3 regions of the Lysinibacillus sp. NPDC056959 genome follow, and region 1 is predicted to be linked to each of the others. Evidence: riboswitches for the same ligand, from Rfam matches in the RefSeq annotation. Region 1 holds a riboswitch; each other region holds the start of a gene.
The links. A riboswitch is a leader RNA that binds a small molecule or an ion and turns the genes downstream of it on or off. The one in region 1 is predicted to bind cobalamin.
Positions count from the first base shown of each region.

Region 1 (3,286 bases):
TTAACACGTCCTTTATATGCTGAGTGCCTTCATAATGTACTTTTGCCTGTAAAGTCGGTACTAACTCAAAGGGCTGAGAATTATTCGAAGAACCAATAATATCGCCGATGTTTGCTTGACTAATCCCTTTTACTGCGAAAATCTCCCCAGCCTCTATCTTTTGAGTAGTTTCATACCGGTTGCCATTGTATAGTCGAATCTCCGTCACTTTTTCAGTCACGTCTCCAAATGAAAGTTCATCACGGACATGTAACGTTCCTTGCAAAGATTTGATAAAAGTTAAGCGTTGATGTCCATCATGACGAATTTTAAACACCTCACCTTGAAACGGAGCGTTGTTATTAAATTGTGTCTCTGTAAGGAGGGGGAGCTGTGTTAGGAATTCCTTTATTCCACTATCTTTTAAGGCAGACCCAGTAAAACATAGAAAGGCCTTTTCCTGTTTAATCATCCGAGATAAATGAGTAAGGCAGCTAGAGCTATCCAATGTTTCATTGAGAAAAGCATCGAGAAGTTGTTCATCACGTTCAGCAAGCCGCTCCATTATGTCGTTTGAAACATAGTCGGAACGGAGCGGTTCGTCTACGAATAAAACATCTGCAGAGCAATCCTTTTGAAGCGCAGCCATTACAGCTTCAACATCTGCTCCTTCACGATCAATTTTGTTAATAAAAAAGAAGGTTGGAACATGATATTGGCGTAAAAGTTGCCACACTGTTTCAGTATGACCTTGTATTCCTTCGACAGCACTAACAATAATAATGGCATAATCCATAACCCGAATGGCACGCTCCATCTCTGGAGAGAAATCGACGTGCCCTGGTGTATCGATCAACGTATATGTATCATCCCCAAACGTCATGCGGCCTTGCTCCGCAAAAATCGTAATGCCTCGCTGACGCTCCAACTCATGATTATCTAGAAATGTGTCCTGGTGATCCACTCGTCCACGAGCTTGAATACTGTTTGTATGAAATAGTAACTGCTCAGAAAATGTTGTTTTACCGGCATCCACGTGAGCAAGTACTCCAATTGTTACATGCATAAAAAGATCCTCGTTTCTATTCATTCATTTAACAACATTGTAACAGAATTGGTATAAAAAATATTTCATATAGTGTTTATGTCGCAATAGTGTTAATATATGTATGATTGCGAATCTACTAGTCAATCAATATATACAACAAAATAAAAACGACGTATTGGTGTAAATGACCTTTGTTATTTGCTTAAAAGGGAAATCGGTGTAAATCCGATGCTGTCCCGCAACTGTAAATGGGGAGTCTATACAAGATGCCACTGTAGCCACGCTATGGGAAGGCGTATAGATGATGAACCTAAGCCAGGATACCTGCCAATATGTATGTATTACTGAATCCACGAGGATGGGGATAGTGAATAGGTTGAAAAACCTTTCTTTTGCTATGCTAACCTCTTGGAAACAAGGGGGTTTTTTTATGCCCTTTTCTAGAATCGCTATCTGGTAGCATAGGAGTCTAAACGATTTCTTTCTATATATTTAACATCAAAGGAGAAGAGGATATGAAGAAATGGAATAGCTTATGGCTAGTCTTTGCGATCGCATTGGTAGCTATATTGGGTGCATGTAGTGAAAAGGACAAACTAGAATCTGCTACACAAAGTGAGAAGGTAGAGCCTTCACAAGCTGAAAAGTCAGACATAACGATTGAAAATAATGGAACAACTCAAGTATATAAGGAAGCCCCAAAAAAAGCGATTAGCTTAAATCAGCACGTGACAGAAATTATGTTAGCTTTAGAGCTAGAAGATTCAATGGTAGGGACGGCGTACTTAGATGACAAAATTTATGAGCCCCTACAAGCGGCCTATGATAAAGTGCCTGTGTTAGCAAAACAGTATCCTACAAAGGAGCAGGTTATTGATGCAGAAGCAGATTTTTTATTAGGTGGTTGGAAAAGCGCCTTTGGAGAGAAAGGTGTTGGAACACAAAAAGAGCTTGAAACATTAGGCATTCACACTTATTTACATACAGCCTCAATCATGACGAAACCAACTTTAGACGATATTTTCACAGATATTCGAAATATCGCAAAAATTTTCCGTGTTGAAGATCGTGGAGAAGCACTAATTGAAAAAATGACAAAGGATGTAGAGGATGTCCGTGCAAAACTACCGCAAAATGGAGAAGAACTGCCTGTTTTAGTGTTTGATAGTGGTGATAAAGAGATCTTCACTGCAGGACAAAACATTATGAATGAACTTGTTACGATGGCCGGCGGTAAAAATATTTTTGGTGATGTGGAATCGGGTTGGACTACGGTGTCCAAAGAAGAAACAGTAGAACGTAATCCAGCGGTCGTAGTTGTCATAGATTACGGAGAAACAACAGCGGAAGCAAAAATAAACTTCTTAAAAAATGATCCAGCCTTGAAGGAAATGGAAGCAGTCAAAAACGAACGCTTTGTGATTCTACCACTTTCTGCTGCATCTGAAGGGGTACGTGCTGCAGAAGCCATTCAAATTTTGGCGAAAGGCTTCTATCCTGAGAGTTTTTAAGTATCCAATAAATGGGGGGCTAGCAATTGGCTAGCTCCTTTTTCATAAGGAGAAGTATTTATGAATGCATTCCGTTCGAATATACCGGACAAAACCTTCGAAAACTTAAACAATAATGGGGATTTTACTCGCCTTGCCGTAAGCCCAGGCATTATTAATAAACATTATACCCCTGCACAATTCCAAACAATAGCAAAGGTTGTAGGGGAAAAGGGTGCCATAAAATACTCTGCCTCTTACAGCATATTATTATCTATCCCAACAGTAGAAATTGAAAAGACGATTGAGGAGCTAGAAGACGCTGGCCTTTATGTGGCAAAGCAAGGTCCGATTGTAGCGATGAAAGCGTGTGATTTTTGTGATGGTGACAAAATGGAGGCAGCACCAATTACAGAAAAGCTATATCATTCATTAAAAGGAATCACTGTCCCTACAAGATTACGTGTAAACGTCAATGGCTGTGCCTCTGCTTGTTATAATGCGGTGTATGATGATATTGGGCTTGTTTATCAAAAGGATAGCTTTGATGTCTATTTAGGAGCAGTGCCGATGGGAGCGAATGCAAAAGCCGGGACACTCTTTGCGAAAAAGGTAGGGGTAGAGCTTATTGAAGGCTTTTTAAAGCAAATCATTGAGCTCTATCAGAAACATGCTCGTCCGAATGAACCCTTTTATAAATTTTATCGCAGAACAAATTCTGCTGATTATTGGAAAGATTTAAACTGACTCATTATCATAATGTGGGTTC
Region 1 is NZ_JBHURE010000006.1:41,445-44,730, forward strand. It holds gene ACFTQ7_RS09410 (GTP-binding protein) at 1-1,045, opposite strand, end outside; cobalamin riboswitch at 1,187-1,373, shown strand; gene ACFTQ7_RS09415 (ABC transporter substrate-binding protein) at 1,543-2,538, shown strand; gene ACFTQ7_RS09420 (precorrin-3B methylase) at 2,599-3,264, shown strand.

Region 2 (3,286 bases), on a different contig from region 1:
CAAAATACGCACCAGTATGCCAATCTGAGCCTTCAAATAATGGGTAGGCTCCTTTTTCACTTGCCAAATCGTTAGAAGCGCGAATCGTTAAATACGCAATTTCCTCATATAGCTTGTCCGCAAATTCTACAGCTTCCTCAGACTCCCATTGAATTTCTTTCAAAGCTAATAAATGATGCCAGCCAAATGTTCCAAGTCCAATGCCTCGGTAGCGTAAGTTCGTACGCTCTGCTTGTTTTACTGGAATTGTATTTAACGCAATAACATTATCTAACATACGTACTTGAATCGGAATTAATTTTTCTAAAACACCAGCCGGTACAGCTCTACCTAAATTGATAGATGATAAGTTACATACAACGAAATCGCCAGGCTTGCGACGTGTTACGATAACATCATCTTCTAGAGTAATAGACTCGAATTCAGTAGCTGACATATTTTGGAATATTTCTGTGCACAGGTTCGAGCTATAAACCATTCCCTCATGCTTATTCGGATTCATGCGATTTACTTCATCTCGATAAAACATAAACGGCACGCCTGTTTCAAGCTGCGAGCGCATAATACGTTTCATAATATCAATCGCTGGCACAACTTCACGGCTTAATAATGGATTCGCAATACATTCTGCATATTTAGTACGGAAAGTGCCATCACCTTTTTTCTCATCGTAGAAATCCTCTAGTGAAAAGCCCATAACTTCTCGTACTTCATGTGGATCAAATAAATGCCATTCCCCGCGCTCTTCAACCGTTTCCATAAATAAATCCGGTAAGCATAGCCCTGTGAAAATATCATGGGCACGCAAACGCTCATCCCCATTGTTTAAGCGTAAATCTAAAAACGTAAAGACGTCTTTGTGCCAAACATCTAAATAAACAGCAATAGCTCCTTGTCGTTGACCTAGCTGATCGACTGAAACCGCCGTATTATTAAGCTGTTTAATCCATGGTAGAACACCACTAGATGCACCTTTAAAGCCTTTAATTGATGAGCCTCGGCTACGAATTTTACCCATATAAACACCAATACCACCACCGTATTTCGATAATGTTGCAACATCTGTATTCGTGTCATAAATACTTTGTAAACTATCATCTACTGTATCGATAAAGCAGCTAGATAGCTGGCCATGTGTTTTACCTGCATTCGATAATGTAGGTGTTGCCACAGTCATATATAAATTACTCATTGCCCAGTAAGATTCACGTACTTTTTCTAAACGATTTTCTGTTTCATCCTGCATAAGGGTCATCGCAATGACCATCCATCGTTCCTGTGGTAGCTCTACTGGTGTTTTCGTGTAATCACGGACTACATAGCGGTCCATTAATGTTTTTAAGCCAATATACGTAAACAATTCATCTCGACTTGATTCTAAATAGGAAGCGAGTTCTTGAAGATCCTGCTCACTATATTTTGTTGTTAAACTTTCATGATACAAACCAGCTTCTGTATAGCGTGCTAATTGTTCCGGGAAACATTTATAAACATCTTGCACTGAAACGCCACGGCGCATTGCAAATTGATCATATAGTTTTTCTAAATAAATTTGAGCTGCGACGAATGTCCAGTATGGCTCCTCCTCATCAATTAGGCTAAGCGTTTGTAAAATCATCGCATCCGCCCATGCTTCAAATGTCGCATTGTCGTTTTTTCGTAGCCATCGATCCGATAATCTTACAAAACTTTCGAGTTCATCCTCCGTATAACTTTTCTTGAGCTTAGCAATTTGCTGTTCGATTTGAATTGTCATGTATACATTCTCTCCCTTTCTTTCTCCAGCAACACAAAAAGCGATCACGCAACACTTATCGGTTACGTGATCGCAGTAAAATCGGAAATGGAAATGAAGGACATGCACACTAAGAAGTGGACAAATCTCTCGCCTCCACTTCTCAATCCCCGAAGAATGTGTTGCTGTCTTGAACAGATCGGCAGGTCTCCTGGCTCATGCTTCCTCCAAATGATGGCCTTCCCGTTCTTTACAGTGGCCTATTCATCATTTGTCAGCACTTACAGTTGCGGGGACAGCTTCGGCCTAAGATGACTCTTTTCCGAATTCCCTTTTAAACCATATTTGGTACCGCTCGTCCAAAATACTATATATTGTGTTTTAACTCCTAAACAAATCTAACATATAGTGTTTATAGTTGCAATAGGCGTTTTGCCCCTTGAATTTTTTAAAGTGCTACTTTTTCTCGAAGCAAGCCCGATTACAATGCAGTTTTACGTAGTTTTTCAAAATTTCTAGGAAAATATTTTTGTACTAGCTGCTCTTTTTCTGGATTAATTCCTAGTAAAACTACTGCACATGGACCAGCCGTTTTCTCAATATCTAATGCACTATTGACCTGTTGCTCGCCAAAAAGTCGGCTAAATTCTGCTTGTAAACCTTTTGATCCAACTGGCCATACTTGCTGCACAATTCCCTCTTTCCACGCTTGAAAAATAGGTTGCAGCTGTGCGACATCTTCAGGTTGTGCAAGGATTTCATTGCCTACAAGTGGCAAACCATATGTGTACCAACTTAGTTGCTCATGCTTAGTTGCTGTACGTTTCTGCTGCTCCCCAAGCATCGTTATTGACAAGCCTGATTGTAAAGTTGGCATATTAGTCTCTGAACTACCGTCTATTTGCGGACAAAAAAGGCCAGCCTCCTCAAAAACCTGTTGAATGCCTGCAACATAACGAGACCATGCAGCATCCCCTGAAAAATTAGCAAGTAAAATATGCTTTGGTAAAGCATTTGCAGCAAGCTGCTCTAAAAATGTAACACGTGCAGTAAAATATGCTGTAAGCTGATCTGGAGCAGACACAACATCTTGTAGCTTTTCGCCAATTGCAGCGGCATTATCGGTTGTCGCAATGAACTCACCTATTTTTATTGCATTTCTCAATGTACTCGACCTTCCTTACGCACAAACACCTTCGACAGAACTGGCATCGCCACCGCAACGATCACTAGATTAATGAGTGTTGCCAGTGGAAGACTAGTCAATGACGTCCAGTAAAACGCCGGACTAATAATAAAGTAAAATGGTATAGGTGCCACGACACCATTTAAAATAAGTGCCACAGGCCATTTCCAGAAATGCATGCCTTTTTTATGCATAACCCCAAAGATCCATACAACGATAAACATTTCCACTGCGATAATTATATGTAGTGGTCCAAAAGGGAAGCCAGTAGTTAGGGCTGAGATAAAATGCCCAATGACTCCCGCAACACCAGCTAATACTGGCGATAAAAATACAACGCTCAAAAATGCCGGTGCAGAGTCAAG
Region 2 is NZ_JBHURE010000016.1:82,241-85,526, reverse strand. It holds gene ACFTQ7_RS17200 (ribonucleoside-diphosphate reductase subunit alpha) at 1-1,756, opposite strand, end outside; cobalamin riboswitch at 1,920-2,106, opposite strand; gene ACFTQ7_RS17195 (hypothetical protein) at 2,217-2,900, opposite strand; gene ACFTQ7_RS17190 (ECF transporter S component) at 2,897-3,286, opposite strand, start outside.
Region 2: it holds a riboswitch for cobalamin, as region 1 does, so the genes downstream of both, ACFTQ7_RS17200 (ribonucleoside-diphosphate reductase subunit alpha) here and ACFTQ7_RS09415 (ABC transporter substrate-binding protein) in region 1, are expected to answer to the same signal.

Region 3 (3,286 bases), on a different contig from region 1:
AAAGAGATTTTGCAACTTTTTAGTAATTTAACAGAGCGTGACCGTGATATTCAATACAAATCATACGAAGAATTAATGAAAATTATGCAGGAACCAGTTGATTGGACCTATTCAGTTTGGGAACAACTAGTTCAAACTCTTACATACAAAAATGGACATATACGTGCAAGTGCTGCACAATTTTTATGCGCACTGGCAGCAAAAAGCGATCCTGAAGAAAGAGTATTAGAGGACTTCTTAAAGATTTGGGCAGTAACGTATGATGAAGAAACAGTCACTGTGAGGCATACTTTACAGGCAATTTGGAAAATAGGCTTAGCGGGGCAGGTACAAAGAGATTTAGTCGTATCATATTTGGCTAAAAGATATCAAACATGCTTAGACGAAAAGCACCCGACATTAATACGCTATGATATTATTGTATCCTTTAAAAAGCTATTCGATGCAACAAATGACCCCAAACTACTAAAAATTGCACAGCGTTTAATTGAGGAAGAGAAAGATGTTAAATCCAAAAAGAAATATAAAAATGCCATCCGATAAAAGTTAATGACTATTTGTTGCAAATTCTTTCATTATGAGAAATAGTTTTTATAACGTATGAAAAAATTAAATGCTTTAATTTATGAGGCATAATAAATATTTGCACGAGCAGGATGAATACCCAATGGGGCAGTGAATATATCCGCGTGCATACGGTAATACCTGCATGATTTTTATCCATCGTTGTTTATTCTAAAATTCCACAGCTATTTTTTCCTATCAATCTATGATAAACTGCATAACAAGTGAATAATTCTTGCAGAATAAAGGTGCTAAACTATAGCATAATCGGGAATTCGGTGAAAAACCGGAGCTGTTTCCGCAACTGTAAGTACAGAAGTCGTAAAGATATACCACTGTCGAATTATCCGATGGGAAGGTTTTTTATGAACGTAGTGAGCTGTACAAGCCAGGAGACCGACCTTTGTTTGAACGTATAGATAACTCTTCGGAATCTAGGAGAATATGCGGCAAATACATAGGCTATGTCGTATTTATGCGACACTATTTATGCTATTTTTCGTTGTTTCCTTAGGAGTGGGAACAACGTTTTTTTTATGCGCTTATAATTCACCTGGTGTAAGCCGAGGTGTTATTAAGGGAAGAATTTTTCATGAAGGAAAGCGGGGATTTATATTTGAAAAAAGATGCACGTTATTCTTGTTATCCATTTATGCGTGAAAAGGCATCTACAGTAGATTTTGAAATTCGAACGGATAGCCTAACAACACATATTGGTGTAGCATTGGCGGCGGTTAAAAAAGAAACGGTAGAGGTAGTAGCAGATGATTTACTAGCCATTTTGCCAATGGCTTACCATGTAAATGGCTCGGTTCGAGGTAAATTAGCTGTAACCGAAGATGATTTGACTCGGCTTAGTGATCGCTATGATTTCTATGTTAGTCATGTTAAAGAGGAAATACAAAACTTTGTATTACCTCAAGGAACAGATGCAGCTTCTGCATTACATTTATGTCGTAGTGAAGCGAAAAAATCATACCGTGTTTTGCACAAAGTATCTGAAGAACGCGAAGTACCAGCTATTCTCTTTGATTATTTAGGATTGCTAACCAATGTATTTTTTGTAATGGCTGTCTATATGAATCAGCATGCTGGTATTGCTGAAATACCGTTTATTAGTAAGTCATACCCGATGAAAAAGAAAAAGGAGAGTTAATGAAATGAAGAAAATGTTTAAGCTACAATGGCTTTCTGTGTTGATGTTGGCACTTGTATTAGTTGGCTGTGGCACGAAAGAGGATACAAATAAAGATGCTGTTTCTAAAGAAGATCAACAAGTTGAGAAAACTACTAGCTATAAAGTTAAGGATGACCGTGGTGTAGAAGTTGAGTTTAATGCAGTACCTAAAACTATTGTTTCATTACAACCGAGTAATACAGAGATTTTATTTGCGCTAGGCGTTGGCGATAAAATCGTAGGTGCAACAGAGTATGATACGTATCCAGAAGAAGCGCAAAAAATTGAGCGTGTTTCTACTTCTACAATATTCAATAGCGAGCGTATTTTAGCGTTAAAGCCAGACGTAGTTATTGCCTATACAACTGGAGGCGATGAAGAAAATTTAAATGCCTTAAAAGGTCTCGAAGATGCGGGTATTAAAGTGTTTGCCATTCAGTCAGCTAAATCATTTGATGATGTTTATGGGGATATCGAACAAGTCGCAACGGTTATGGGCATCAAAGATAAAGGCGAAAAGTTAAATGAAGATATTAAAGCTAAAATTGCAGATGTCCAAGCGAAAGTTAAAGATGTGAAAGAACCAAAAAATATCTATTTAGAAATTAGTCCAAAGCCAGACATCTATACAGCTGGTTCTGGTACATTCCAACAAGAGATTTTAAATGCTGCAAACGTTAACAACGTTTTTGCTGACCTTGAAAGCTGGGCAAAGGTATCTGAGGAAGATGTCATTGCGAAAAACCCAGCTGTTATTTTAACAACAGTAGACATGAAAAACACAACGGAAGAAATTCTTTCACGTGGTGGATGGAATTCAATCACTGCTATTCAAAATAAAGCGGTTTATTATATAGATACTGATATTTCAAGTCGTCCAGGTCCGCGTATTGGCGAAGCTGTTGAGTTAATCGCAAAAGCAGTATACCCTGAGTTATTTAAATAATTGATATTGAAAAATAGTGTTTTGAGCTGTCCTTTATCAAGGGCAGCTTTTTTTTATGGATAAAAAGGATAACTGTTCCGCTTGGGTTAGAAAGAGAAAGAATCAAGTGGATAACTGCTCGGCTTGGGTGGAAGAGAGAACGGGTAAAGTGGATAACTGCTCGGCTTGGGTGGAAAAGAGAACGGGTAAAGTGGATAACTGCTCGGCTTGGGTGGGAAAGAGAACGGGTGAAGTGGATAACTGCTCCGCTTAGGTGGGAAAGAGAACGAGTAAAGTGGATAACTGCTCCGCTTGGGTGGAAAAGAGAACGGGTAAAGTGGATAACTGCTCTGCTTGGGTGGAAAAGAGAACGGGTAAAGTGGATAACTGTTCCGCATGGGTTAGAAAGAGAAAGAATGAAGTGGATAACTGCTCTGCCTCAATAGAGAAACACCCCCAATAAATCTCTCGTTGGTCTAAGAAGTGTATGACATCCACTAGTGTGAAAATTGGTATTATATCGAATTGTTCTATAAAATAGAGATAAGTATGCTTTCTAACAGGGAGGGGTGCAGTCAGTGAAACAGTTTGATATGAATATTATTCCGTTTGAGGCAGTT
Region 3 is NZ_JBHURE010000007.1:148,124-151,409, forward strand. It holds gene ACFTQ7_RS11180 (hypothetical protein) at 1-543, shown strand, start outside; cobalamin riboswitch at 794-983, shown strand; gene ACFTQ7_RS11185 (hypothetical protein) at 1,181-1,720, shown strand; gene ACFTQ7_RS11190 (ABC transporter substrate-binding protein) at 1,725-2,687, shown strand; gene ACFTQ7_RS11195 (tyrosine-protein phosphatase) at 3,245-3,286, shown strand, end outside.
Region 3: it holds a riboswitch for cobalamin, as region 1 does, so the genes downstream of both, ACFTQ7_RS11185 (hypothetical protein) here and ACFTQ7_RS09415 (ABC transporter substrate-binding protein) in region 1, are expected to answer to the same signal.